DNA from 3 places in the Sulfoacidibacillus ferrooxidans genome. Region 2 is predicted to be linked to each of the others. Evidence: riboswitches for the same ligand, from Rfam matches in the RefSeq annotation. Region 2 holds a riboswitch; each other region holds the start of a gene.
What was found. Region 2 has a riboswitch for cyclic di-GMP ahead of MM817_RS11065 (EAL domain-containing protein). Riboswitches for the same ligand answer to the same signal wherever they lie in the genome.
Positions count from the first base shown of each region.

Region 1 (7,475 bases), on a different contig from region 2:
GTCGAACTGTCTGTGGAACTTGAACTCCCAGTAGAACCTGGCGCTGTATAGGATACAGTCTGTGTCGGATCAGCCATAAGGATGAGTCCCGAATCGGACATCCCTTCACTCGACAATCCGTAAGTTTGTCCAGGGGCCAATATTGCATTTAGCTGCTGCATACCACTTGGTGTGAGCGTTACCGTTTGGTTACTTTGTGTAAAACCACTTGTAGCTTGCAAAGTGACACCATCTGTACCACTTGTAGTAGACGATCCGTTACTATAAGAAACATAGAGTTGCGTGAGCGGAGTGGAAGAACTCATTTGAAAAACGATGTTATCTTGATAAGTAACCGTTATTTGTAAGGGTGTACCTGTGACTTGCGTACCAAACTGACTAACCATCGGGGTAATCGTATACACGCCAGGCTCCTGTGCAGTAAATCCACTCTGGTTAGCTATATTGTATTGTAAAGAGGACACCCCACTAGGTGCGCTCACATCATAAGTAACTGTTGCGCCACTTGGAAGCGCAATGGCATTCCCTGTAGCATCATAGGCAGTCGCTATGAATGGATCTGCCGAACCCACAGGAACAGTCGAAGCCTGTGCAGTTAGCACGACATTTGATACAAACAGAACCCCTAGGATCTGATATACATTTTCTGCATTCGTCAGCGGGTTGATGCCTAACTCTACACCTTGTATCGGAATCGTTAGCCCATTGACCAGAACTGAGCCTGAAACTTCGAGCTCCCCATTAGTAAAAAAGCTTATCGGTAAAGTCGGTATCGTCAAATTAGCACTCTGTGAATCCACATCAATTGGAATCGTAATCGTCGACTGACTAGCAGCAAAAGCTGGACTGACTCCAAGCGCACACATCATCGTGCTTGCAATTAAAGCTACCATACTATGTACATAACAACGTGCTCTATTAGACTGCCATCGATCCTTTTTCATAAATCCACTCCTTCACATCCTTAGAATCTAGTATGCGTATAATCACTATAAAAGTCTATGCTCAATTGGATACATTCTCACACTTGTGCATCTGCTAGCAACGGGTGCAGGCGATCCTTATCAGACAACACCGGCTTCGTTATCGGCCAATCAATGCCAAGTGCTGGATCATTCCACAAGATGCCTCGATCGTGCGCAGAGAGGATAATCCCCGTAAGATTGGCAAGATTGCCCGCATACGTCAGCGCATCATACGTCACAACCTCCACATCACTCTGTTCCGAAACCATCATCCGCACAAAATTACTTCCTATAAACCCCGCTCCGCCAGTCACTACAATCTTCATCGTGCACCCCTTAGAACGAATTCGTGACGCACCAATTATCCAATAATAAATCTACTATACCATGGAACTAGTAGCCACTATAACGATCATGCGCCGTTTTATCCAAAGATCAAACGCCTCACACGTTGCATTGAGTTGCGCCGTATACGGCTGTGCAGTAATGGGAAAATAAAGAAGGGTAATCCAGGTATACATGAAACAGCAACAACGGCCAGCCAATAATTTCTATGTGCAATCCATCCAATCCATGAAGCTGGCAAAATGCCCGGAAAAATGCCTATATGCACTATACTTTTATAGAATCCCAAGTGCTTAGCATCTAAAGTAAGCGTTGGAGTTGCTGTCGCATGCGGAGGTAACCACACTTGCGTTTCCGAAAAAACCAATTGTGGATCCTCTGCCGTTATGGTTGCAACAGATGGATAATCACTAAAGTTATTGAGCGTTGCTAGTGGACGATGAATGACCGTGCCTTTGCGCACAATCCCCACCCCGCCACCATTTAAAACACCATTTTGATGCAATGAAACGACATAAGGAATTTCGTCAGTCTGAGATGAATTGATAATAATTGCCGCCATCATCAACATCAGAGTCAATCCACTCAGCAAAAAAATAGATCCCTGATAACGACGCAACCGCCGTGAACGCCTGTGCCGTTCCCTTTTGCGAATACCTCCGGTAGATACAATAATCGCGACAAGAGCACCTATAATAGGTACAAAGTAAAACCTTTTGGCAGCACCTGATTGCAACCACAATGTTGGATACCCCACAAGCGGTATAGCAAGCGGACGCCCACCGATTGTCACCACTCGATTAACAATCCACGCTGGTTGAACAGGAGGTGCTTGCATCGCCGCTTGATCAGAAAGCAAGTTGTGATCACCCTTTGTGATATAACCCATTCTCGCATTGCCACCTACTAATCGATGAACGATAAATCCCTCTTTAGACAGTGGACCAACAGGAGGATGATACATGATAATCTCACCGATATGAAGCTGTGTGTGTAACGTCACAGGAACAAGTAATACAACGTATCCACGTTGCAAAAGGGGATACATACTATTGGTTCGTTCTACCTCCAGTAGAAATGGTTTATGACGAAGAAACGTCCCCGTTCCTGCCACCATCAACAATAAAGCAATAACCAAAAGAACCCCTTTCACGACCACTCGCACACTACGCATTGAACACCCTCCCAGAAAAAGTCCACTCTCTTTATAGAGATCATCATATGTATACCCCATCACAGTCAGGCACACGGCTGATAAAAGTAGCCAAATGAAGTAGTCCCTATGGTACGAAAGGAGTATCTGTATGGTGCAAATGAATAAGCAAAGAGTAGACTGATGCGGTGCGAGATCCAGCTTTAATCCATCGTACAATGACATCGCAAGCAAATAGAGAAACTATCGGAGGGGTTACAGTGATTCGTCCCAGAATGACACGTAGTTTTGTACTAGTAGGATCGGCACTCGGTCTAGCAAGCTTGATGGCAGGCTATTCATACAGCACTGCAAGCGTAGAAAATCAGTCAACACTCAGTGTTGTTGATACCAGCGCTGCATTATTAGCGCTAAAACCTGGTACCAATTCTTCCAACGCAGATAATACAGTATCGGATAAAAATGGTAGTCTTGTATTTAACTTTGATAACGGTAATGGGAGCTCCTTCGGTTTACAGCCAAACTCATCGTACGTATGGAGACATTTATTTGAAATTACCAATAACACCAGTCAAACAATTACTCCCTACATCAGCCAAGCATATAGCCAAGCATTCAGCCAAAGCACAGGCGCGGTTTCTACTTATATAGCCTCATCTACTGCTTCAACTGCAAATCCAGCTATGTCAGTACTAAACGGTCCAAATTCATTGTTAGAGCTATCTAAAAATGCGAATTGGAATTTACTAAAGCCAATACCAATGAACCAAAATAATAGTGGACCAACTGAAACATGGACGAATGGCTCAAGTGTAGCACTACAGCCTCTAAGTAGTGGTCAATCTGAATGGGTAGATGTGGACATCAACATAGGAGACATGCCAGTTACTTCATCTGCTTTAGAAAGTAGCATCTATGTTGGCGCTGTTGTTGGCACATCTGCTGCAATTGGCAATAACAATGTACCACCTGTACCACCTGTACCACCTGCACCACCTGCACCACCTGCACCACCTGCATCACCTGCAATTATCAGTCAACCATCAGCATAAGCGAATCCCTCCTACTTACATCTACAAGACCCACTCCATAAGCGGTCAAACTGGTGTAGTCGATTACCGACTACACCAGTTTATACCTTCAAAAGAAATATATTTTGACTAGGCAAAAGTGGACATTTGATGAATACAGTATGGTATGTGATTGACTACATATATAGGGAAGCAATGAAGTGTAATCTGATGTGGGCGCCTGAGATTACATGGAGCAAGTGGCGCAACCGACCCAGTTATGAACTCGGGTCTTTTTGTGTTGATAAAGAGAGATCGTCTTGTATGACGGGGGGATGTATGTGAAAGGTGTATACCTGGTAACATTAAGTCTATGTAGCGTCGTCGGATTAGCCATACTGCAACAAAGCACGAGCTATAGTATAGCAAGTGTCCAATCACAAAATCTCGTTTCTATCGTTCGTGGAAGAGATGCGTTAATCACAACACCCACGATCACTGCAGATACGACACAACCAAAACAGCCAACAGTCACGCCATCATATGATCCGTATACGATCACTCTGTATCCTACTGTGCCCGTGACTTCTTCTACATCAAATACTAAGGCATACACTCAGTCTGCCTCTGCTAAAACAGCGGAGCCATCATCTACTTCTTCGCCCCCATATCACGCTACAATTACCTTTATGGTGAACAATCACCAGCTGCAAAATATAAGCATAGAGAGCGTAAGTGCACCTGCAGATACGAATTTTACTGTACAGTTAATGACACAACCTACCATTTATCCAAATACACAGGAAAATTTCAAAGTACACATTCTCTATCCAAATGCATCCGTGCCCACATCGATACCACTAACCTTTACCTTCTCCTGGCTGGGCGGAGGAGCGACGATCACATATTCCTATAGAATTTTGTCTTAGAAAGAAGGGTGTTCAGATGAGAAGAAAGATAAAGGGAAAGCGTAAGTGGCCATATATCATTGCCATTACAGTAGTAACTGCCTTATGCATTACAACAGCCACGGAATGGTCGATGGTGCTGACTCAACCCATGCAGATTCAAAATGATAACCAAGTAAGTGGTAATCTCACCACATCTTTTTCCTATCAACCAATCGAATCCCCCAATCCCCTTTTGCCTAAAGGAGGTGCAACCACAGGAAATGGAACTATCTTCACTGCAATCACGCGCCAACTCGTCATTCATGAGCAAATGAATTTCTTAGCCAATCAACCGATGACGCTACATCTAAGTTCAACACCCATCATACGCCTCATCGCTCCAAACATGTGGGAAAAAGATTACCCAGTGGCATCCACCCAAACCATCGTTACTCATGAAAAAAGTGGGACTCTATGGAATGAAACCTACACCATCAACCTCGCTACCATCAATGAGTTTACAAGCAACATGACAAAAGCATTACAAATAAGCCCAGATAGTTACACCATTACACTTGATCCACAAATCGCGGGAGAAGTGACTTACAATAGACAGACAGAACAAATTCCCACTGTGTCAGGACTCTCTTTTCAGGAAAATGGCCAGGAGTTAGAAGTACAGAGTTCACTGACCAATAGTATACCTGTCTCCTTCACCCTCTCTTCCATAACTCCAAACACATTTCACCTCTTTGGTTGGACACTCCCTATCCCCCTTGCAAGGACAGGGTTAGGATCTCTGTTTGGAATACTCTTGGTAGCCCTTCTTATCTTACTATGGCCATATCGCAAATTGCAAGTAGGCATAGGATCAAAACCATCGGAACGATTGGAAAAACGCCATCGCGATCGCATCTTTCATCTTAGCCAAACTGTGAATTTTGGCCATTCCTTTGTCATTACACTTGATTCCCTTGCTTCACTAGTCCGTTTAGCATTAGATCGCGACGTTCCCATCTTGCGCGAGTGTACGGGAGATGCTGCACTTCGCTATGTAGCCATTGACGGAGACTGTGCCTATGTATATACAGAAGATGAAGGTGGGAATGTGCACACTAAGCAAAGCTCATTCCCACTAGACTTTGGAGGCATCAGAACAAATGAGCCGAATTTGGAATAACGCTCAACGACTATTTAACGCCACGTGGCGTGTCCCTTTATCTATTACAAAAGGAAACGATCAACAGGGGATCGCCTATATTTATCGATACCTGTCATTCCTCATCATTTCTTGTTTTTATGTCATCGGTCAACCACAGGCCCCCATTTGGGTGAAGTTGCTTGTCGTCTTTTGTCTACTCATTGAAAACCTTGCCGTAACAGGTATGTATCGAAGACATCAACAAACGCCAGGTATCATCCGCGCACTCATAAGTATAGAAACTCTCGGTGTACTTCTTCTCGTGATGGAAACAGGTGGATTTTCCAGTCCATTTGTTTGGTACGCACTCAATTCTGTATTTATGGCTGCGACTCTACTTTCTATGTATGAAAGCTGGATGAACTTTGCAATCTATATATTGACCGGTACCGTGCTCTTTGATTTTTCTGCACGTACACCTCATACCTTCTTACCAAAGCAACTTTTTTCAAATGAATCCGGCCTTATACTTGTTGCAATTCTAGTGACAGTACTGTTTCATCTCTACACCCGCCTCGCACGAGAGTTAGAAGCAAGACAACACTTACTACAAGCGCAAACAAAAGAATTACATCGAATGAATCAACAATTGCACACAGAACATACGCGCACAGAGCATCTATTGCGTCAAGTCATGACACTTTATCAAACTATGAGTGAAATGAACTATGCAGAAAATCCATCTTGCCTATGCGAGCTTTTCGCAAAAACGGCTATAGAACTCATCGGCTGTGCATCGGCTGTGTTTGCGTCAGAACAAGAGTCCGTCTGTTATCATGTACTTTCGATTGCACAACCAGAAGACATTGATCAGCATACACTCCAGCAAAAAGTGGATGACCTACTAGCGACATGGTGCCGGGGAGATATACATCTCCTCTCACCTAAAGAACAGCAAACGCCTTTTTATACACTACGCTCAAGAGGCATAAAAGGGGAGTCCCGTCAACTCATCGCTATCTTTAGTCAAACCCCTTTCTCCTTAGAAGAGGCGGACGTTCGATCACTAGATGTACTACTTGAATTTGCTTCTGCTGTCATTGAACGCTTTACCTATGAACACATTACTGGTAAGCTCCTCGTTGCACAAGAACAGAACCGCATTGCACGGGAGATGCACGATCATGTTTCACAACGTCTGTTTAGCATCGTATACGCATTACATGGGTTGACTGCAAATCAATCACCGCTTGATATACTGAAGCTAAAAAACAAGCTTCTTGTCATTCAGGATACAGCAAACGCCTGCATTCAAGATTTCCGTCGATCGATCAACCAATTAAGTGGACTTTCTGATGATAGGAATTCATGGAAAAATGATATAAAAACATATCTCGACCACCTACGCGACCTACAAAACATCGATGCCCAGTTCAACGTGAATGGGGATCTCAGTCTCATTCACGATCATCTTGCGAAAGTGCTCTACCGCGTCATCCTAGAGGCATGTGGCAATGCTGTAAGGCACGGTGGATGTAGCTCCATTGATGTGCATCTAGCTACTCTACCTAGAGAAGTACACCTTGTGATCACTGACAATGGATGCGGTTTTGATGCATACCAGGTAACCACACTTCTTCCTGAAAAGCACTATGGCCTAGGACTTCACAATATCGTTCACTCCGTGCAAAATTGCGGTGGATCTGTCTCGATCGATAGCACAATCGGCCATGGCACGCAGATCAATGTATATCTGCCACTGGAATTCAACCATGAGACAACGACACTAATCGCTAAGGAGATCACATCATGCGTATTGTCATAGTCGATGATCATCCACTTGTCCGTGCAGGACTCATCGCCGTACTCTCTTCAGTACCAGAGGTGACAAGCGTCATCGAAGCAAGCACAGGTGCACAGGCACTGAACGCCGTAATCCAGGAATCACCTGATCTCATGCTTGTCGACCTC
Region 1 is NZ_JALBUF010000004.1:180,440-187,914, reverse strand. It holds gene MM817_RS08520 (PQQ-like beta-propeller repeat protein) at 1-944, opposite strand, end outside; gene MM817_RS16940 (dTDP-4-dehydrorhamnose 3,5-epimerase family protein) at 1,022-1,291, opposite strand; gene MM817_RS08505 (S26 family signal peptidase) at 1,390-2,484, opposite strand; gene MM817_RS08500 (hypothetical protein) at 2,724-3,515, shown strand; cyclic di-GMP riboswitch class II at 3,674-3,756, shown strand; gene MM817_RS08495 (hypothetical protein) at 3,815-4,402, shown strand; gene MM817_RS08490 (DUF5305 family protein) at 4,419-5,543, shown strand; gene MM817_RS08485 (sensor histidine kinase) at 5,524-7,329, shown strand; gene MM817_RS08480 (response regulator) at 7,314-7,475, shown strand, end outside.
Region 1: linked by a shared signal. The riboswitch ahead of MM817_RS08495 (hypothetical protein) and the one ahead of MM817_RS11065 (EAL domain-containing protein) in region 2 are both predicted to bind cyclic di-GMP.

Region 2 (7,475 bases):
AAGATCCTTTTTTCTTTCATGATACCATTCATGAAAATTTATTAATTGCTAAGCCAAATGCCACGCGTGCGGAAATGATTACCGCATGTATGGCGGCTCAGATTCACGAGACTATTGATAACTTACCTGAGGGATATGATACGGTTGTTGGTGAACGTGGATATCGACTTTCTGGTGGTGAAAGGCAACGCTTAGCGATTGCACGTGTGCTTTTACGAGAACCCAAAATTGTGCTTTTAGATGAAGCGACTAGCGCACTGGATACTCTTGTGGAGCGAAAAATCCAGACAGCACTTTTGGAGCTATTGCGTGGAAGAACATCGATTGTCATTGCACATCGTCTTTCAACAGTGCTCTCAGCTAACTATATTATCGTAATTGATGAAGGAACTATTGTTGCACAAGGGACACATGCCGCACTACTTGAAAATAGCTTGCTGTATCGCTCACTTTACGAAGCGCAATTTGCAAACACCTGATGTGTACATTTTTATATCTATGAAATCATGATAACGATCGCTTTTTCGCTTTGTAGTTGTTATTTCATTCATGTGGGTATAGTATATAATTATGTTTAAATTTATTTGAACGTTTATTTAAATTATAACATCGATAGATGTTTAATAGGAGAATAGCATATGAAACGATATTTTATTATTGAAACTCTTGAACAATTAAAAGCAATTAGTGATCCTCTTCGTATTCGATTGCTAACAATGTTAATTTCTCAAGCGGCAACAGGAAAACAATTAGGTGATCAACTTCAAATTGCAGCATCTAAAATTCATTATCACCTGCATGAGTTAGAAGACAATGGATTTATAAAAGTGGAGTATACGGAAGAGAAAAATGGAATTATACAAAAATTTTATCGCGCTATTGCAATTGATTACGAAGTGAGTGAAGAATTACTTCCTTCGATTCAGTTTGATCCATCTCTGATACAAGAAGTCATGGCTAATCAACTGAGAATTGCACTTTCTAGAGTATATGAGACGAGTGAGCAATTTTTTTCTATAGATCCATCTGGTAATCATGTAAACGATCAACCCCTGATCCATGGTATATGGGAAATTAATGCCAAAAAGGAAGACTTACTTGCATGGCATAAAAAATATATGTCGGTTATGCATGAGCTGAGTCTTCTGGATAGTCAAAATGAAATACAAAATGGCGATAGGAGAGATGAGAACACCGGTACAGAAAAGTGTTTCTTCATGACATCTGTTGGGTTTTTATCAGATGTACCGCAGATTCCTGTAGATAATGCTAGTGCAGAACAAGCTGATACACAACATGTGCATCATACGAAAGATGACACGACTATAATACTGGAGGCTACACCGAGTGATTCAAGAGACGAGTCATGATGCTGTTGAAGTATTACATAAACGATTTTATCTGTTTAAGGATAAAAACTTTTTGAGTCTTATGTTTGGAACGTGGTTCTCTACAATTGGTGATGGCGCCTATTTCATCATCTTGGGGTGGTATGTTTTAAATATAACAGGTTCTGAAGTGGCTTTGGGTACGACTTTGACTGCAGCATCTATCCCTCGCATCATATTTATGCTAGTCGGTGGTGCACTGGCTGATCGTATCGATCGCAAACGGATCTTGATGATGTCATTGTTTATACGAGCTGTACTCCTTATTCTCTTTGCGTTTTTAATCGTAGGTGTACATCGAAAACCAGAACTTTGGCTGATCGATTGGATCGCTGTGTCTTTTGGTATAATTGATGCGTTTTTCTACCCTGCAAGTAGTTCGATTGTACCGAGTGCTGTTCCTACACAAGTATTTGAAAAAGCAAATAGTCTCATTCAGACGGTACAACAACTGAGCACTGTGCTAGGTCCATTACTTGCTGCCGGACTCTTATTGTTCCTGGATTATCAGATGATGTTTGTTGGAATCTCAATGATCTATCTACTTAGCACTACATTACTTTCTTTTTTAAAACTACGTAGATATGTAGACCATGTATCTTCATTAGAAAATCAAATAATAGAGTCACCTTCATCTATGTGGTCAGAAATTAGAGAGGGCACACTCTTTGTTTGGTCTTCACGTATTCTTGCCACACTCATGTTGATCTCACTGATGATTAACTTGTTATTTATGGGACCGATCAATATTGGTATCCCCATATTGATCAAAAGTTTTGGGTGGTCTGGAGGTACGTATGGTCTGTACGAATCAGGTTTTGGCTTGGGAGCTGTTTTGGGTGGCTTACTTGTTGTTATGATGAAAGGTTTTCGCGGGAAGTTCATTTGGTTAGCTGGGTTAGGTGCATTCATGGGAAGTGCGATGGCTGGAATTGGGTTTGTTTATGCACCGTGGGGTGGGATTTTGCTTATGATTTTGATGGGTATAGCCATTGCTATCGTAAATATCCCATTGATCAACTATATTCAAACAATCGTACCAGCAAATAAATTGGGACGTACGATGTCAGTATTGACTCTCATGTCAATGGGGCTTGTTCCGGTTAGCTATACGGTATCTTCTTTTATCATAGAAGCAAAATGGATAAATGTAAGAGAGTTGTTGTTGGGTAGCGGAATACTTATCACTCTCTTATTTTGCTCACTCTATCTAATTCGTGATTTTCGGAATATGGAAGAACACCCTGTTTGGAAAAATAAATATCTTCAAAACGATGTAGAATCGTCCTGAACCAACAGGGCTCAGGACGATTCTACATGTAAAGCGAAGATCAACAGAGGTGCTTTTCAACTATTTACGGTAATTGTTCCTGCTGTAGAATTCCAATAATAATTAGTCGAATAGCCTCCGCTAAATACACCTAGTTGTACTGAGTATGTGCCAGGTGTACTAGGTGCAATCCATTGATATGTTTCTGTAATTGATTGACCTGGTGCAAGACTCGTTTGAAAGGATTGCTGACCAACTTTTGCATTGTCTGCATTATGCACCTCCATGTCAAGCATACCGTTATTTAAATATCCTAATGCGGAGGTATTTGTAAATGTAGCATCTTCTCAAAATCCCCCATTAACGACAGTTAAACAGGACATGGAAGTGATGGGGGAGCGAGCGGCAGAAGAGTTGTTACATATGATTAAAGATAAAACCTATGCTCCACAAGTTATTATAGTAGATACTACCTTGATTAAAAGGGGAACATGTACATCACCTAACTAATTTGCGATTTACACACAAAAAAAGTTGAGAATCCCCCCATAAAATGAAGATAACCTTCGAATATATGATATTGTGAAAGCAATTTTTCTTTTTAGACGAAAGAGCTTGAAGTTATATGGAAACTAGTAATCACTTGTGACATGGTTTTGTGGTCTGTAGTGGGCAGAAAGATTTCCACATACCCATATCCTGTATTATTAGTCGTCAAGGCAAGAATTCCGGCACCTGTATAAGGGTCTATGTTAGAAGCAACTAAAGCAAACGTCACAGCATGTTTGTCTCGTAATCTATGAATATGTGTTAGATTCTGACTGGGCAGTAAATTTATTAGCCACTCAGGATGCTGTTGCATATGAGTAATGCAACCTACACAATCAGATTCAACAATAATTTCTCTTTCAAGCGGGTGTTTTGGATTGATAAAAGTAGTGCCAATCCAGTCACCGTAACCGCCCATTTCTGTCTTTACCCATGTTTTGGGGACATCTACTGCGATTGGACCAAGTTGGTAGGAGGAGAATTCTTCATCAAGGGTTTGAGTAATTCTGTGCTCTGTATTTGTGAGTGTCCAATCTGGGTAAACCTGTCCTAGCATCGCTTGAACTACAAGTTGAACACTTGTTAATAAAAGAGCAAAACCGATGGGCATTTCACTACACCTACATTTCTACTTAAAGTGAATTAACTTAGTAATAGGTACATATTCCTTGTAAAACAAAAATAGACTCACTATTTGATAGAAAGTAGTGAGAATCTTAGATCGGAAAGGAGTGAAAAAAATGAATAGACAAATCTATCATATTTTGATAAGTATATTTTAAATAACAAGCATCACGATAATGGCACACCTGATGAAAATCAGGGCCGCAAAGTTCCAGACCTAAAGTCGCAAGACTATGGTGGCTGAACCGCCGAAAGAGCTTGTTTTATATTGGTTTCAAAAGATAAAAGGGGGATTTTAAAATGAAAAAACCGCAAAAAGCTACGTTTGCATTTATGGCATTAACGATGACTGGATTACTGATGAGTCCTATTGCCGCATTTGCTGATTCACATGGTCAACATGGAAATCAAGATAATCATGGACACTTCTCAACCTCTTTCTCATTTTCAAAATCTGATGATCAGAATCAAGATCAAATGTCTGAAACAACTGCATTGCAGATGGTGACAAACTATGAGGCTCAAGTGGCTACAGCTAAACAGCAATATGACACAGCGTTGTCTCAGGCAAAAGCTGCATTGGCTAGTGGTTCATTAACGTCGTCAACCACCACAAGTGATGATCAAAGTACAGATAGTTCTAGCACTACAAGTATGTCGCAAGGAGATGTCAGCATAATTGCTGCATTGCAAAGTTTAATTACATCTATGCAAAATGGGGCCTCTCCATCCCAAGTGTTAAAGGCATTAGATCACATTTCGCATGATGCAAAAAAAATGAAAAATGATCAAAAAGATTATCAAGATCAGTCGCACCATTTATCCGCTATGATATGGTTCAGTGAAAAAGCAACTTTTCGTGCAGGTGAACAGTATGGACAAATGGAGCAATTCATTTCTTCTTTCTCGCAATTAAATGTGAACTTACCTATCCCTAGTCACGCATTTAGTCATTTATTAGATGGTCGCCTTCACCAATTCAAGCAAAAAGCACAACATTATATTGATACGCTGGATCATTGGACACAAAAATTAAACGAAGCAGATCAAACTTCAACATCTACAAGCAGTACTTCAACAGATAGCGGGACATCTACAGCTAGTACTACAAGCGCAGCAGGTTCTACTGGTACTAGTGATACAACGGGAACGTCAAGTACATCAGGCACAGCAACTGTCACAGTAACAGGAAGTTCAAGTGCAAATACAAACTCCTAATTATTTGCTGAATTGATCATTGTAATCTTTACTCTCATACGAGGTAAAAGAATTTGTTGAGAAGGTCTCACAAAATCTTTTACCTCGTATTTTTGTTGGATCTCTAGGCTTACTTCCATAAATATGTCGAAAAACCTTGAAATATGTCGAATAACGAATTAAAATATATGTATTGGAGAGTGCTAGATAAGCATTCACATTGACTACTTCTTAAATATCACTGAATATATAAAATGATTGTGTCTCAAGGCAAACCAGTGGAAACACTGGGACGCAAAGCTACGGGTCTACGGGTATAAACCTATGATCGCCGGGTTGCCACTTACACTTTTATCGTGCAAAGGCGACTCTCTTATTAATAGAGATCGCCTTTTTCGATACTATTTAATTGGTACGATAGCAAGGTATAAAAGGGGGTGCAAAGTAAGTTTAGATATCATTAATCGTCAAACTGAGTAGAAGATCATAATGGAGGTGTACTTTTTCCATGATTAAAAAAATAAAAGAGTACTTTATGTCAAGCCAATATGAAGCTTCTCATGTCAATGGACAACAGGTAGTAGCTACTCAAGATTTATCTGACATCATCAATGAACCCTCTCTTGATGAAAAGAGATTAATGAAGATGATAGATAGTTCATCTGATGTATTTGCGATTTTTTCAAATACCCTTGAAATCACTTACATTAGTTCTTCGATTCGAAATGTATTAGGTTATCGGCTGAGTGATTTGCGGTTTTCAATGTGGGATATCGTACATGCTGATGATGTAGAGAGTTTGCAAGAGAAGATGCGTGAAGTTCATCAATTATCTGAAACATATGTAAGCATCGATGTACGTATGAAGCACCAGAACGGAGAATGGTGTCATTGTTCCATTACATTTAGACAGTTAAGTGATGAACCTGGGATGGTTATCGCTACTTTACGAGATGTAACAGATATTAAACGTGTACAAAATTTGATGGTGCATCAATCTTACTATGATTATATAACGGGTTTGCCAAACAGAAAAAAATTTGTAGAAGACTTACAACTTATGGTTCATCGCGTGAAAGAAACAAATGTCAATATGGCAGTTATGCGTTTAGATATAGACCATTTCAAAAAGATTAATGACACATTGGGGCATATGATTGGAGATAAATTATTAAAGGCATTGACTCATCGACTACGCGCTGCTGTTTCAAATGACATCTATTTTTATCGGTTAAGTGGGGATGAATTTTCATTTATTTTAATAGATTATACCCATGCAACTTTTGTCTTAGAAACAGCGGATAAGATTACGGAATCCTTTAAATCATCATTTGAAATTGATGAGTTCAATCTGTTTGTTACAGCAAGCATTGGCATCTCTCTATATCCAGATGATGGACAAGATAGTGACACATTGTTTAAAAATGCAGGAATGGCACTCTCTAGAACAAAAGAAAGTAATAAAAACACGTATAATTTTTATACAGCGTCTTTAAATACACAATCATATAAACGGTTTTTTCTATCAAATGACTTTCGTAATGCAATGCAAAAAAACCAGTTTGTTCTCTATTATCAACCACGTGTCGATGGACGAAATGGTCGTATTGTAGGAGCAGAAGCATTGATTCGTTGGGAGCATGAAGAATGGGGACTTGTATCCCCAGACGACTTCATATCTATTGCAGAAGAAAATGGACTGATAACTCCTCTTGGTGAATGGGTATTGAGAACTGCTTGTTTCAAATTAAAAGAATGGTTGGATAAAGGATTGCATGTAAGACTCTCTGTCAACTTTTCTATTCACCAGTTTTTGCATAGTGATATTGTGGATACAGTCAAGCGAATTGTACAAGAAACAAAAGTTGATGTGAATTTTTTGGAAATTGAAATTACAGAATCTAGTCTGTTGCCAAGCGGGTTAGTTGTATACCATGCTGTGAAGGAATTACGGGCAATGGGAATTCAAGTACTTTTTGATGATTTTGGGACAGGTTACTCATCATTAAGTTGGTTGAATCAACTAGAATTAGACGGATTAAAAATTGATAAGTCTTTTATTCAAAAAATATCAGATAATTCGACTACGTTAGAGATTGTTCGTTCCATTATTAAACTTGCTCATGGATTAAATCTTAGTGTTATTGCAGAAGGTGTTGAATCATCTCATGAATGGGATTTATTGCGTGAAGAACAGTGCGATGAAATTCAAGGTTATCTGTTTAGTCGACCATTGCCAGCGGATCAATTTGATCAACTTTTAATCAACGAAGTGATGAAAGTAACAGAAGTCAGCAACTACAATGACCAAGTGAATCGAAGACAATATTTTAGAGTGACCCCGAATTATCCCATAATTGCAACGATGACAGTATCCTCAATTAGAGGACGTTTATTGCACATTGGTTATTCAGAAGTGTTAATTCACGATATTGGTGCAGGAGGAC
Region 2 is NZ_JALBUF010000007.1:43,999-51,473, forward strand. It holds gene MM817_RS11035 (ABC transporter ATP-binding protein) at 1-479, shown strand, start outside; gene MM817_RS11040 (ArsR/SmtB family transcription factor) at 639-1,370, shown strand; gene MM817_RS11045 (MFS transporter) at 1,348-2,679, shown strand; gene MM817_RS11050 (hypothetical protein) at 2,736-2,954, opposite strand; gene MM817_RS17410 (substrate-binding domain-containing protein) at 2,944-3,168, shown strand; gene MM817_RS11055 (hypothetical protein) at 3,260-3,817, opposite strand; cyclic di-GMP riboswitch class I at 4,000-4,084, shown strand; gene MM817_RS11060 (hypothetical protein) at 4,132-5,049, shown strand; cyclic di-GMP riboswitch class I at 5,288-5,372, shown strand; gene MM817_RS11065 (EAL domain-containing protein) at 5,564-7,475, shown strand, end outside.

Region 3 (7,475 bases), on a different contig from region 2:
AGTACATCGAGATTTGGTACAACAGGTTGCGGATTCATTCGTCGATTGGATATAAGACCCCTGTACAATTCCAATCAATGTATTGCAATAATGTGAACCAGAAAGCTAGCTAGCATAATAAAACGATGTATCAGACTGTTTTGATATTCTTTGTTCGGGGTGTCCACCATATTGACTTAATACCATACATACCCAACCGCACCAGACCGAATGGCCTCAATCATATCGGATGGTTGTCCGATAGCAGATACCATGATAATACGAGCATCGGGGTAGACTGTGATCAATTCCCTGAGTGCGTCCAATCCTCCCATGTTTCGCATCGTAATATCCATGGTTACAAGATCTGGGGAACACTCTGCATAGGTGCTGATTACTTCAAGACCATCGGTAGCTTCGCCGACCACTATCCCTCCCTTTGCAACGACAACATTTCGAATCATGGATCGCATGAACGCGGAATCATCTACTATCATGATACGCATGAGATTGCTCCTCTCATTTGGTTGGGTGTTCAGTAAGAATCCATGATCGTTCCTCACTAATTAAATGTACTACGCGTGTGCCGTTATATTCTGGTTGTTGATTGACCTCACCTATGATGGAACTGTTTTACTTCGAAGAAGACAGCTTGATTTCTGCGAGTAATGGAAGCTGAGGTCCCATCAGCAATTTAAAGTTATCGAAACATCCGTAGAAGATACCGTGCGAAGAAAGCAGCAGTTCTTTTTGATTTTCATGATACATAGCCAAGTCCGCACTGCGCTTTGCGCGAAGTTTTTTATCTTCAAAAGCCATTTTCGTAAAAAACAACTAACTAATCAACGATAGGTTACTCGCTTTCACTTACGATATAAAAAATGAATCGATATTTTCAGTGAAAAATCTCATGTCACCCATTCGCTCACTACTCGTTTGTAATTGAATAGCTAATTCATGTACATCTTGCATTAACTTTTTCTGATTTTTTTCAGACATCATAAATTGAATGCCATACGTAAAAATGGTACCAGGTAATTCATTGCTCCATGCAATTTTACCACTCCATTCCATGCACTGATTCAACACCCAAACCTTAAACCTAAGGACAACCTCGCTCATCGATGCGAAACGTACATTGGAGATGAAAGATAATCCCCCTGCTCCAATATCATGAATTAACACTTCTGTATAACCAATATGCAGCACACGTCCTCTAATCGAGTCTATGGTCATCGATCCTATGATGGGATGTAGGGGAGCGACTCTAAAATATTGTCTTTGATTTACCTTACCATCATTGACTTCTTGTACTCTTATCCCTTCATGAATGACAAACTGATCGAATTGATCCGCAGGTAAGGGTCGACTAAATAGATATCCTTGAATTTCATCGCATTGTTCCTTTCGCAAGAGGTCCCATTCATGAGATGACTCAACACCTTCTGCAATAACACGAAGATGTAACTCATGGGCAAGTGTAATAATGGAGCGAACAATCTCTAACGTTGTCGAGTGGTCTGATATTTTTTGAATAAAAGACTTATCAATTTTTAATCCATCTAGTTCTACTTGATGTAACCAACTTAATGATGAGTACCCAGTTCCAAAATCATCAAAAAGTACTTGAATTCCCATTGCGCGTAATTCCTTCACAGCACGACTCACAACGAGTCCACTTGGCAATAGACTGGACTCTGTAATTTCAATTTCCAAAAAATGCGGATCAACCTTCGTTTCTTGTACAATGTGCTTCATCGTTTCCACAATATCACTATGTAAAAATTGATGAATAGAAACATTGACAGATAGTTGTAGGTGAATTCCCTTATCCAACCATTCTTTTAATTGGATACAGGCACTTTTCAATACCCATTCGCCAAGGCGCGTGATGAGTCCATTTTCTTCCGCAATAGATATGAAGTCGTCAGGGGAGACAAGTCCCCATTCTTCGTGCTCCCAACGAATCAATGCTTCTGCTCCAACAATCTGACCATTTTGTCCATCGACACGAGGTTGATAATAGAGAACAAATTGGTTTTTTTGCATGGCCGTTCGGAAGTCATTCGAAAGAAAAAAACGTTTATACGCTTGTGTATTTAAGGAAGCTGTATAAAAATGATACGTATTTTTATGGGTATCTTTGGTTCGAGAGAGTGCCATTCCTGCATGTTGAAATAATGTTTCGCCATCGAGTCCATCCTCTGGATAGAGAGAGATGCCAATACTAGCGGTAACAAACAGATTGAACTCATCAACCTGGAATGATAATTTAAATATTTCGCAAATTTTATCCGCCATGTCTACTACAAAGGTTGCATGCGTATAGTCCAGTAAAATAAATGAAAATTCATCTCCGCTTAACCGATAAAAGTACACGTCATGAGAAACAACATAACGTAGTTGATGAGTCAATGCCTGTAATAACTGATCTCCAATACCATGGCCTAACGTGTCATTGATTTTCTTGAAGTCATCGATATCCAATCGCATCACTGCCATATTTACCTTGTTCTCTTTAACATGATGAACCATAAGTTGTAAGTCTTCTATAAACTTTCTCCTATTAGGAAGTTTCGTTATGTCATCATAGTACGATTGATGCATCATCAAATCTTTTATACGTTGAATATCGGTTACATCACGTAACGTAGCGATGATCATCTCAGGTTCATCACGTAACTGTTTTAATGTCATGGCATAATGACACCATTCTCCATGTTGATGCTTTATACGTACATCCATGCTTACATAGGTTTCAGGCACTTGACGAACTTCATATATCTTCTCTTGCAAACTCTCTACATCATCAGCATGTACGATATCCCATATGGAGAACTCCCCATCACCCAAAGGATAACCTAATACATGGCGTATCGAAGAACTAATATACTTGATGTCAAACGCAGTTGAAAAAATAGCAAAAATATCCGAGGAACTATCTATGATTTCCAGTAATCTCTTTTCATCTAAGAATCCTTCCTGTATGATGTCAGATACTTCTTGAGTGGCTACTACCTGGTGTATCTTGACATGAGAAGCATCGTATTGGTTGGGCATATAGCACTCTTTTGTTTTTTCCATCATGAAAAGTACACCTCCATTATGATCTTCTACTCTGTTTGGGAATGACGATGTCTAGACTTATTTTCCCCCCTTCTATGCCTTATTAACGAATGAATCAGGAAATACTAAAAGGCGATCTCTAAGTATAAGAGGGTCGCCTTTTTCACAATCAAAATATGAGTGGCAACCCGGCGATCATAGGATGATTCCCGTAGACCCGTAGCTTTGCGTCCCAGTGTTTTCACTGGTTTGCCTTGAGACACAATTATTTTATCTCTGCAACGAATAATATATATCATGTAGGGTAATGCTTAACTAGCACTTTCCACTACGTATATTTTAATCCGTTATTCGACATTTTTCAAGGTTTTTCTACATAATTTATGCCAGTAATCATACAATTACAACACATTTATTTTCGGAATATAAACGTAGATTGATTGTACGATGAGAGGACAGGTAACGTTACAGATCACCGAATATATGAAGAGTCGGTATGCGTTCATTCAGGTGTGGGGTATACAACTGTTCTGGTAATGGATGATCATGGGTCCAGCGCTGTAGGAGTGTGTTCATTTATGTCTGGAATCTTACGGAAAGCCATCCTTACCATGTTCTATCGTTGTCCATGAAATCCTATAGCATCAAAAGATACTCTATGATGGATAGAGTATCTTTTGATCTTCGGATAAAGCCTTTCTATGTTGTCCTTACTTATTTTCGTAGCTAAAACGATGAGGATGGCTCGTCCAATGATCAATCACTAAGTCCACTAAGTTTGGATCGAACTGTTTTGCACGCTGTTGCTGGATATAGTCTTTGACTTCGTAATCCAACCATGCGCGCTTATAGCTACGTTTGCTCAGCAATGCATCAGTCACATCAGCAAGGGCTGCGATTCGCCCTGAAATGGGGATGGTATCTCCAGTAAGCCCTTGCGGATACCCGTTGCCGTCCCAATGTTCATGATGCGTTTGACTGATTTCTAGCGCATATACCAAGGCGCGAGAATGAGAAGGGTGAAACAGTGCAAGTTGTTGAATCACTGTATCAAGCATCGCTTTTCCAATCATCGGATGCTGTTTAATTTGTTCAAACTCTGTTTTCGTGAGTTTCCCCGGTTTACGCAAAATGAGATCCGAAATACCAGCTTTACCTAAATCGTGAGTTACACTAGCAATCGATAACATCTCCACATCACTCAAACTAATATATCCCTCATCAGCGGCAAGAGTAGCAATCCAGCGCACATAGTCACTAACGCGATGGACGTGTTGCAGTAAATCTGGATCATCCCACTCTGCTACGCGAGCCAATGTCGCTAAGAAAACTCCCTCATACGTATTTTGCATGCCAATAGATAAAGTAGCTTGTTCCTCCAGCGACTCTAGTGATTGTTGGATGGAAAGGTAGTGATATCTCCCATCAATTTGTGGCATGCGCAATGTCGTATGAGCAACCATGATCACTTCATGGGAACGTACATGTCGATTGATCAATACTCCAAAACTGATCCCACTGGTTTCAAGGTCGTCATGTAACTTTCTATAAACTTCATTATCCGTGTATCCACTTGAGACACACTCGATGGATTGGCCCAAGATATCTTCCTTTGTTGTGCCATATAAATTACACCATGCTGCATTTGCTTCTATCATACAACGTTCCTCATTAATCATAACGATGGGAACAGGCCAATCCAACGCATGAGATAGCACATGAGATGCATATGCGCTTTCATTAGGGTGACAGATCATCCAGTAACCGATGATCGTTTCACCCAATTGAAGAGAATGCACATAACTTTGCACCCGTTGCGGATGGCCATGTAGATTGGGGTGCAATAAGGCTGCTGACCACTTGTGTTGAGCAGTGTCACTGTCCTGTCCTTCATGACTACGTAGGGTATGGAATTCCCCTAATTTTTCTAAATAATAACGTTGATTGCCCAATAATTCATTACGAGAATACCCAGTTAATTTTTCGTAGGCAGCATTGACTTCAAGTAAGGCTCCCGCACGATCAAGGAGAATGACACTAAGGGGACTATCAGCCATGTATGTTGCCAGTGCTTGTTTTGCCAAATGAAGATGTTGTCGCGTATAGAATTCGGATGGCAGTTCATGTTCTGTACTATCCTTCTCGGTAGAAAACCAGTTGACCGTATTTTTTGTATGTTGTTTGACGTCAAGTAACGCCTGATCGGCTTGTCGCACTAAAACATCGAGGTCTAATTCACCGGTAGCAACACCCACACTTCCGCGAATAAATAATTGCGTACCTAGTCGTTCCACCCAAATCGGATGTCGGGTTAAGATCAGATGGATACGTTCAACAAGTTCAGTTAATTCTTTGCTTCCTTCAACCATGGGTTCAACAATGAGGACTAAAAACTCATCTCCTCCCCATCTTACGATCGCATCCTTATCGCGAATGGCCCCTTTTAATCGTTGCACTGCTTCTTGTAAGATCAAGTCTCCGATATCATGACCAAAAGTATCATTGACAAATTTAAAATCATCCAGATCAATCAAAATACAAGCAGCTTGTGCATGGCGTAAAGATTTACTCCATTGTTCACATCCACGCCGATTTAAAGCACCTGTAAGTGGATCAATATTGCGTTCATGTAACGAGATTTCACGATCACTGCGCTCCTTGATATACAGTAAAAAAAGTACAGCCGCTACCACTCCTTGGATTTCATGGATCCATTCCATGGGATTGGCCGTGAGAATCGCATGCATCGTTTGAAGAACAAACAAGAAGAACCATGCCCAGGCGGGCGACAATGCGAGAAAGGGCATAACAAACGCGATCATTGGTACAGAAAGCAACAAAACAACATAGCGTACATCGTGATGAATCGGGGTCAACCAAGCGATTCCGATCCATTGTAAGACAAATGCAACCAGTACGGCCGGAGCGATTCTTTTCGATGATTGTAGCAATTGTGCTATAAATATCATATACACGGGGTAGAGAATGAAACTCAATGGATGATTGAGTGAAGACCATACCAACATACCCAGTAGAGGGATGATTGCTTCAGGGATTTCATAGATACATATTCTTATTTTTTGAAAAATAGCTATCCTACGAAGTTGAATGATAAATTCTAATAATCCGATCACACTTGATACGTCCCAGACGGTATTCAACATGGTACTAAAAAGCGCAAATGGCATCATTCGATGGCGAAATTCTCCTTCCATATATGTGGATTTTGATGGATACAAGCAGTATCAACGGTAACTGTACGCTTTGGGTCAAGTGAAAACAAGTAAACTTGATCAGCATTCGTTCATCAGTAAATGATTTCAATGAAATGTCATGGATGTACTCCTACTCAACCCCCTCTTTCTGGATTGATCCATAGAAAGAAAGGGTTGATTATCACACGGACTACAAAATGGGTCTCACAATGACCATCAGGTTGATGATGAAATAGCCTCCATGGGTTTTTTTCATGGTTTTGCGATCGAACATGAACATTCCTCGAGTAATTGCTTGTTTGCGTGTGTCTACCTTCGGTCATTGATCGTAAAAATAATCCTCTCCATTTTACTAGCATCGCCATAATCGATGATGTATAATAAAAACTTCATTATTTTGTAATTGTTTTGTAATATAATAGGGAAGGAGGTTGTGAAAAATATAGTAAATAATGTATACTATGATTTTTGTTTTTCGTTCAGTAAATAGCCGTCCTTATTGCATGTGTAATAAAAATGAATAGGAGTGATTGAATATTGTGGACCGTAGCTCGAAAATTAACCATTGCGTGGATTCTATTAGCCGTTGTTGTTTTAATTGGGAGTTCAGTGACTCTGCACATGAGTCAAGAGACGAAAGCAAACATTGAGAAATTAAAGAATCAACAACTACAACTCTTAAATATTTCAAATAACGGATTTATAGGTTTTTTAAATATGGATGATCAATCCAATATGTTGGTTGGCCTCGAGGGTACGAAGTTTTCAGGAACTCTGTATACTCAAACATTGCAACAAATCGTACAAGGTGAAAGTCAACTGAATCAATCGTTGCATGACATGGCAGAACTCCCCTATTTGACAACGAATGAACAGCATCTCATCCATGAGGCCATGACAGCTGCCAGTGGTTATGAACACTATTGGCATATCGTTCATCAAAACAATCAAACCGATCATGCTTTAGCTGCAACCACGATGTATGTGACAAATAGTAATGTATCCAACTTGCTGACAACTGATTTACAAACGATTAGTTCGTTAGCACAGAACAACATCTCAAAATTCGTTCAGATGACCATCAATGAATCTGTGATGGTTACTGATCTTGCAGAACTATTACTCATCATAACGGTTCTTGCTAGCGTAGGGAGTCTCGTGTACATTCGTCTTCTCGTACGTCCCATTGCCTATCTATCGGAAGAAGCTAATCTT
Region 3 is NZ_JALBUF010000020.1:19,956-27,430, reverse strand. It holds one part of gene MM817_RS14775 (IS3 family transposase) at 1-113, shown strand, start outside; gene MM817_RS14770 (response regulator) at 177-485, opposite strand; gene MM817_RS14765 (putative bifunctional diguanylate cyclase/phosphodiesterase) at 847-3,066, opposite strand; cyclic di-GMP riboswitch class I at 3,225-3,309, opposite strand; gene MM817_RS14760 (diguanylate cyclase domain-containing protein) at 3,756-6,236, opposite strand; gene MM817_RS14755 (methyl-accepting chemotaxis protein) at 6,798-7,475, shown strand, end outside.
Region 3: linked by a shared signal. The riboswitch ahead of MM817_RS14765 (putative bifunctional diguanylate cyclase/phosphodiesterase) and the one ahead of MM817_RS11065 (EAL domain-containing protein) in region 2 are both predicted to bind cyclic di-GMP.